Regions from separate parts of the Dorea formicigenerans genome, predicted to be linked through region 1. Evidence: predicted binding sites of a transcription regulator. Region 1 holds the regulator's gene; the other holds the start of a gene.

Region 1 (4,221 bases):
CGGCTTTGCAATGGTTGTTCTGGAATCCTTCAGTACACAGGTAACGTCATATTCTTTAACAAATGTACGAAGTGCTGCAATACGATCTTTTTTTACTTCAGCAATCTTCAAACCGCTGATCCGTTCAAATTCTTTCATGTGCGGTGTAAAGATAAAATGTTCACAATCTGCACCACACAGATAATCCATATGTTCAGACAAAATATTGAGTCCGTCTGCATCTATGACACAAGGTTTCTTTGTATATGCAATGGTTTCTTTTAAAATCTTCCTTGCAGTCTTCTTTGTTCCAAGTCCGGAACCTATAGCTACGACATCTGCCCAGTCGATCAAGCGATGTAGTTCATTGACATCATATTTTTCATAAGTTGTAATAATCGCTTCCGGGATCTGGCTCTGTAAGATCACGAGATTCTCTTTAGCAGTATAGATCTGCACCAGCCCGGTACCTGTCCTGTAAGCTGCAAGTGCGCCAAGATATGCAGCACCTGACATACCTTTGCTTCCGGTGATCATAAGAAGCTTTCCGTAAGTTCCTTTATTGGAGTCCGCATTTCGTTTCGGAAGAAGTGCTGCATAATCACTGCCCTCCAGTGTACAAACTGTTTCCTCATCTCTTTCCAGTGGAAGTGATACAATTCCGATATCCTCGGATACACAGATTCCTGCATAACTTCTTCCCGGATCAAGTACAAGACCAACTTTCGTCTCCTGAATTGTCACAGTATAGTCTGCACGCACTGCAGTTCCTAATACATTTCCTGTAGTTGCGCAAATTCCGGAAGGAATATCCACGGACATACGGACTGCATCAGACTGATTCACACACTCTATAATCTGTGCATATCTGCCTCCAACCTCCCGGCAAAGTCCAACTCCAAAAATTGCATCGATAATTAAAGTATACGGTTCACTTTCAAATGCTTCTTGCTCAAACTGCTCCTTAAACTGTGCCCCTGTATTTTTCAACTGTTCTATCTGATGGGCAGTCTCTGGTGTGCAGTGATTTCTGTTTCCGACCAGAACTGCTGTTACGTCACACCCTTCCCATGCAAACATTCTGGCAATCGCAAAGCCGTCCCCGCCATTATTTCCAGAACCACAGAGGACACATATTTTATTTAAATTAATTTTCCAGTCTTTAATGTGATCTACACATGCTCTGGCAGCCCGTTCCATAAGTTCCAGGGATGGGATTTTAAGTTCATTTATCGTAAATGAATCTGCCGTTTTCATCTGTTTAGCATCTGGCAAATATCTCATAGTTTTGATTCCTCCTGATAGAAAGAAACGTGCAAAGCCAGGATGCTATCTGAACAAACCTGTCTTTACACGTTATCTCCTTAATTATGTTCTTCCTTGTAGCGGCATATATTATATGACAGCCTCATCAGACTCTCGGATAAATGTACATTCTCAACAATCACACTTTCCGGGAGATTCAGATCTGTATGTGCAAAATTCCATATTCCGTGAACATTGTGTTCTGCCAGAAATTTTGCAACTTTGATTGACTCATCCTTTGGAATCGTCAATGCTGCAATATCGATACTGTTCTCATCTACAAATTTCGGAAGCTCGTCCATCATCTGAATTGGAACACCACGAACTTCCTGCCCGTCAAGCTCCGGATTGATATCAAACAATCCTTTTAAGATAAATCCACGCTTTTCAAATGACGCATAGTTCGCAAGTGCACGCCCCAAATTACCAGCACCAATAATAATAATATTATGATCCTGTTCCAATCCAAGAATTTTTCCGATTTCTGAGTACAGATATTTTACATTATAGCCATATCCCTGTTGTCCGAATCCGCCAAAATTGTTAAGATCCTGACGAATCTGGGAAGCTGTGACTTTCATTCTTTTACTAAGCTCATTGGAAGAGATTCGTTCTACTCCCTGCTCGATTAGCTCCCCAAGGTATCTATAATATCTGGGTAATCTACGGATAACTGCCTGTGAAATTCCCCTGTTTTGCATGATCCGTACCTCCTTCCTTCAAAAATTTCTACTCATTATTATAGGCAATCGTTAGTATAATGTCAAACTTTTTAGTTGTTTTTTGTAGTATTTTCGTTATAATAGTATAAGATGATGCCAAAATTATGCGGTCGCAGCGCCGGACGCAGCCCTGCGGCATCTTTATTTCTCAAAATCACAGGATTTTTATCAAGGAGGATAGGATGATACTTGCATGTCACAATATCGAAAAAGCCTTTGGAGAAGAAGTAATTGTCTCCGGCGGCTCCTTTCATATAGAAGACCACGAAAAAGCAGCTCTCGTAGGACCGAACGGTGCCGGAAAGACAACACTTCTTAAGATGATCGTTGGTGAGATACAGGCGGACGGCGGCAATGTTGTTCTGACACGCGGCAAGACGATGGGATATCTGGCACAGCATCAGGATATGAATAATGACCATACGATCTATCAAGAGGTGCGCACAGCAAAAGCCGATATTCTCGACATGGAGCGGCAGATTCGTGAGATCGAACAGGAAATGAAGCATTTAAGCGGAGAACGTCTGGAAGAACGTATGAATACATACCAGCGGCTTACAGCAGCATTCGAACGTGAAAATGGATACGCCTGCGAAAGTGAGATCACTGGTGTTTTAAAAGGACTTGGATTTACAGAAGAAGAATTCGCAAAACCGGTCGCGACTTTATCCGGAGGTCAGAAAACCCGTGTCTCTCTCGGAAAACTGCTCCTCACAAAGCCGGATATTCTGCTTTTGGACGAGCCAACCAACCATTTGGATTTAAATTCCATCTCATGGCTGGAAACTTATCTTCTGAATTATCCCGGTGCAGTACTGATTGTCTCTCATGACCGGTATTTTCTGAACCGGGTTGTAACAAAAGTCGTCGAGATCGAACTGGGCAAGCTTACCACTTTCATGGGCAATTATACAGATTACGCCAAGAAAAAGGAAATGCTCCGTGAAGCCAGAATGAAAGAATATCTGAACCAGCAGCAGGAAATTAAGCATCAGGAAGCGGTCATTGAAAAGCTCCGCTCCTTCAACCGTGAAAAATCCATCAAGCGTGCAGAAAGCCGTGAAAAGATGCTGGATAAGATGACCCCGGTTGAAAAACCGATGGAACTGCATACAGATATGCACTTAACACTGGAACCTTCCTGTGTCAGCGGTAATGATGTCTTAATTGTCGAGCATTTAAGCAAGGCATTTCCACCACAGATTTTATTTGAAAATGTCAGCTTCGAAATCAAGCGAGGGGAACATGTCGCGATCATTGGAGACAATGGAACCGGAAAAACAACAATCCTTAAGATTTTAAATCAGGTACTTAAAGCTGATTCTGGAAGTTTCCGTCTCGGTTCTAATGTAAAGATTGGTTATTACGATCAGGAACATCACGTTCTGCATATGGAAAAAACTATTTTCCAGGAGATTTCCGATGACTATCCTAATCTTAATAACACGCAGATCCGTAAAGTGCTGGCAGCATTTTTATTTACCGGAGATGATGTATTTAAACTTATTAGTGACTTAAGCGGTGGCGAACGTGGACGCGTGTCCCTTGCAAAGCTGATGCTTTCTGAAGCGAACTTCCTGATTCTCGATGAGCCGACCAACCATCTGGATATTACATCAAAAGAGATTCTGGAACATGCACTGAATAATTACACAGGAACGGTTCTTTATGTTTCACACGACCGTTACTTTATCAATCAGACTGCAACACGTATCATGGATCTTGTTAATCATACGTTTGTAAATTATATTGGAAATTATGATTATTATCTTGAGAAAAAAGAAGAACTGACAGCCGCATATTCCAATACGTCTCGCTTAGAAAATAATTCCTCTTCTGCAGCTGCTGACTTGGCCTCCGATTCAAAGTTAAGCTGGCAGGAACAAAAAGAAGCTCAGGCAAAAGAACGGAAACGCGCTAATGAATTCAAAAAGACAGAAGAACGGATTGGTGTTCTGGAAGATAGAAGTGCTGAAATTGATACTCTAATGTCGCAGGAGGAAGTTTATACGAATTCAGTAAAATGTCAGGAACTTGCAAAAGAACATGCAGAAATTGACGCTGAACTTGAAACTTTATATGAAAAATGGGAAGAGCTGGCCGAATAAGCCAGCTCATTTTTCTACTCTTCAAAAACACGTTTGATACTATCATAATGCAGGAAGATTCCTTCGTCAGCCAGAGCCTTGATCTCATCAGCTGTTGCAATCTTATA
Region 2 (4,221 bases), 170 kb from region 1:
TGATGCAGTACTTGGAACTACTTCTTATGATCATATCGTAGAAGCGGTGGAAGAGGCTCTTGCGGGAAATGGACATGTTGTTCTGGAAGATGTGGATGCACTTCCAGATGTAAAAGAAAAGAGACTTGTAACAACAGGCGGGCATTATGCATACATGAAAATTGCCGAAGGCTGCGACAAGCATTGTACTTACTGTATCATCCCAAAACTTCGTGGTAATTACCGCAGTGTTCCGATGGAGAAGCTGCTGGCAGAAGCGAAAGACCTGGCTGATCAGGGAGTAAAAGAATTGATTCTTGTTGCACAGGAAACGACCGTATACGGAAAGGATTTATATGGAGAGAAATCTTTGCATAAATTGCTCCGCGAGCTTTGTAAAATATCCGGAATCCAGTGGATCCGAATTCTTTATTGTTATCCGGAGGAGATTTACGATGAACTGATTCAGACGATTAAAGAAGAAAATAAAGTCTGTCACTATCTGGATCTTCCGATTCAACATGCAAGTGACGCAGTGCTAAAAAGAATGGGAAGAAGAACTTCAAAAGCTCAGCTTGTAGAGATTATTGAAAAGCTTCGAAAAGAGATCCCGGATATTTCTCTTCGTACCACATTGATCACAGGATTTCCGGGTGAGACACAAGAACAGCATGAAGAGCTGAAGGATTTCGTAGATGAGATGGAATTTGACAGACTTGGAGTTTTTACTTACTCACCGGAGGAAGATACACCAGCTGCAACTATGACAGAGCAGATTCCGGAAGAAGTCAAGGAAGACCGCCAGGCAGAATTGATGGAACTTCAGCAGGAAATCGCATTTGATCTGGCAGAAGATATGGTCGGACGTGAAGTTCTCGTTATGATTGAAGGAAAAGTTGCAGATGAAAATGCATATGTAGGAAGAACTTATAAAGATGCACCGAATGTGGATGGCTTGATTTTTATCAATACAGACGAAGAATTGATGAGTGGAGATTTTGCAAGAGTCCGCGTGACCGGTGCACTGGAATATGATTTGATAGGAGAGCTGATATAATGAATTTACCAAATAAACTGACAGTATTAAGAGTTATCATGGTTCCGTTTTTTGTATTTTTTATGTTGACTGATGTGGGAGGACCGGCAAATAAATGGATCGCGTTAGTTTTGTTCTGTGTTGCCAGTCTGACAGATATGCTGGATGGTAAGATCGCCCGTGCAAGAAATCTTGTGACAAACTTTGGAAAGTTCATGGATCCTTTAGCAGATAAGCTGCTTGTGTGTTCTGCTATGATCTGTATGATTCCGTTAGGAAAATTACAGGCATGGTTCGTCATCATCATCATTGCCCGTGAGTTTATTATTAGCGGATTCCGCCTTGTGGCTGCAGATAATGGAATTGTCATCGCAGCAAGTTACTGGGGTAAATTTAAGACAGTATCCCAGATGTTTATGATCATTGTATTGATTGCAGATCTTGGAGGTGTGTTCGATATCGTTGGCACAGTTCTGATCTGGCTTTCACTGATCCTGACAGTTGTATCACTGATTGACTATATTGCAAAGAATGTGCAGGTGCTGACACAGGGAGGTATGTAATGATCGTACGTGAACTGGAAAAACAGGAAAGGAAATACGCTCTGGATATTATCTGGAGCGTTTTTTGCATGGATGTGGCCGAGGTGTATGAGCAGGAAGGAATTGATACATTCCGCGAATATTTAAAGCAGGAGAATATCGACCAGCTCTGTGATAGCGGAGAACTTCTGATGTTCGGTGTATTTGAACAAGAAGAACTGGAAGGAACCATATCCCTTCAGAGGCGGGGACACATTTGCAATTATTATGTGCGCAGATCCTGCCAGGGAAAAGGTGCTGGAAGGTTACTTTTTGACTATGCGAAAAGGTATTGTAAGGAAGAACTGCATAAGACTATTATGACCGTTGATGCTGCTCCGGAGGCGGTGAAAAAATATATCCACATGGGCATGAAACCAATCGATGAGATGCAGATGATACATGGAAAATGTTATGTGCCTATGGCAATGGAAATTCTTTAGTAGAATGACTATAAAAAGCGGTCCAAACAATTTAAAAATGTAGCGTAGTGCCAATTGACGAAAAATGTTATTTATGAGAGAATAAAAAAGGATATGGTGTTAAACTTATAACAAACACTATTTATAAAACACACATAGTTGAAAGGAGTTTTAAAATGATTTATTCACAAGAAGTAGAAATGATGTGTCCGGTAGCGCAGGGCGCTAATCACGGACCAGCTCCGATTCCGGAAGAGGCAAAATGGGTTCAGGCTAAGGAGATCAAAGATATTTCCGGTTTTACACACGGCATTGGCTGGTGTGCTCCTCAGCAGGGTGCTTGTAAGCTGACACTGAATGTGAAAGATGGAATTATCCAGGAGGCATTGGTTGAGACAATCGGCTGCTCCGGAATGACACATTCAGCTGCTATGGCTTCAGAAATCCTTCCAGGAAAAACTATTTTAGAGGCATTGAATACAGACCTTGTCTGTGATGCAATCAATACAGCAATGCGTGAGTTATTCTTACAGATTGTATACGGAAGAACTCAGAGCGCATTTTCTGAAGACGGACTTGCTATCGGAGCAGGACTTGAGGACCTTGGAAAAGGACTCCGCTCTCAGGTAGGAACAATGTACGGAACATTAGCAAAAGGACCTCGTTATCTTGAGATGGCAGAGGGTTATGTAACAGGTATCGCACTCGATGAAGCAGGCGAGATCATCGGATACCAGTTCGTAAATCTTGGAAAACTTACAGACTTCATCAAAAAAGGCGATACACCGAATGATGCATGGGAAAAGGCAAAAGGACAGTATGGTCGTGTTGAAGACGCAGCAAAGATTATTGACCCAAGAAAAGAGTAGGAGGACTTTTTAAAATGGCTTTATTTGAATCATATGAAAGAAGAATTGATAAAATCAATGAAGTGCTGGCAGGATATGGAATCGCTTCAATCGAGGAAGCACAGAAGATTACAAAAGATGCCGGACTTGATGTATACAATCAGATTAAGAGCATTCAGCCAATCTGTTTTGAGAACGCATGCTGGGCTTACACAGTAGGTGCTGCAATTGCAATTAAAAAAGGCTGTAAGACAGCAGCAGAAGCAGCAGCAGCAATCGGTGAAGGACTTCAGTCTTTCTGTATTCCAGGATCTGTAGCAGATCAGAGAAAAGTTGGTCTTGGACATGGTAACCTTGGAAAGATGCTTCTGGAAGAGGATACAGACTGCTTCTGTTTCCTTGCAGGACATGAGTCATTTGCAGCAGCAGAGGGTGCGATCGGTATCGCTGAAAAAGCAAACAAAGTTCGTAAAAAACCACTTCGTGTTATCTTGAACGGACTTGGAAAAGACGCAGCTAAGATTATCTCCCGTATCAATGGATTTACATATGTTCAGACAGAATATGACTACTATACAGGAGAGCTGAAAGAGGTTCAGAGAATCTCTTATTCTGACGGACTTCGTTCCAAAGTAAACTGCTATGGAGCAAATGATGTACGTGAAGGTGTTGCAATCATGTGGAAAGAGGGTGTAGATGTATCTATCACAGGTAACTCTACAAACCCGACACGTTTCCAGCATCCAGTAGCAGGAACGTACAAAAAAGAGTGTGTTGAGAAAGGTAAAAAATACTTCTCAGTAGCATCTGGTGGTGGTACAGGACGTACACTTCATCCAGATAACATGGCTGCAGGTCCAGCATCTTATGGTATGACAGATACACTTGGACGTATGCACTCAGATGCACAGTTTGCAGGATCATCTTCTGTACCGGCTCACGTAGAGATGATGGGACTTATCGGAGCAGGTAACAACCCGATGGTTGGTATGACTGTTGCAGTAGCAGTTTCTGTTGAGGAAGCAGCAAAGGCAGGTAAATTCTAAGAAACCGCCAGAAAAGCAAGAAATAATAATGGAATAATGAGAGGAGCTTAGCGTATGCTAGGCTTCTCTTTACGTTTATAAGTGTGAACTTTAATACAAAAGTAGAGGAATTAAAAGCGCAGGCTGACCAGGCATTTGAAAGTCTTATATATGAACTTGATATGGCGAAAGCAATGGCAGATGCAGACCTTGTGATTGAATCTTTATCAGAAGATCCGAAAGCAAAGATTGCATTCTATCAGCAGATGGCGCCGCTTCTTCCGGAAAAGACAGTTATTGTGACAAATTCATCAACTATGGTGCCGAGTA

The links. Region 1 encodes Rex, which represses fermentation and respiration genes when NADH is low (regulators of the CRP and FNR family bind a similar motif). Its sites were predicted from a motif close to ATTGTTAANTANTTAACAAT; they were not measured.
Region 2: a site for Rex is predicted at 2,135-2,154, ahead of NQ560_RS08770 (iron-sulfur cluster assembly scaffold protein). Genes of this name have one in related genera too.

The regions. Positions count from the first base shown of each region.
Region 1 is NZ_CP102279.1:1,611,920-1,616,140, forward strand. Features, by position in the region: gene NQ560_RS07960 (bifunctional ADP-dependent NAD(P)H-hydrate dehydratase/NAD(P)H-hydrate epimerase) at 1-1,263, opposite strand, end outside; gene NQ560_RS07965 (redox-sensing transcriptional repressor Rex) at 1,344-1,985, opposite strand; gene NQ560_RS07970 (ABC-F family ATP-binding cassette domain-containing protein) at 2,189-4,114, shown strand; gene NQ560_RS07975 (NUDIX hydrolase) at 4,129-4,221, opposite strand, start outside.
Region 2 is NZ_CP102279.1:1,782,557-1,786,777, reverse strand. Features, by position in the region: gene rimO (30S ribosomal protein S12 methylthiotransferase RimO) at 1-1,036, shown strand, start outside; gene pgsA (CDP-diacylglycerol--glycerol-3-phosphate 3-phosphatidyltransferase) at 1,036-1,578, shown strand; gene NQ560_RS08775 (GNAT family N-acetyltransferase) at 1,578-2,039, shown strand; gene NQ560_RS08770 (iron-sulfur cluster assembly scaffold protein) at 2,195-2,887, shown strand; gene NQ560_RS08765 (GGGtGRT protein) at 2,902-3,912, shown strand; partial or broken gene NQ560_RS08760 (3-hydroxyacyl-CoA dehydrogenase) at 3,960-4,221, shown strand, end outside.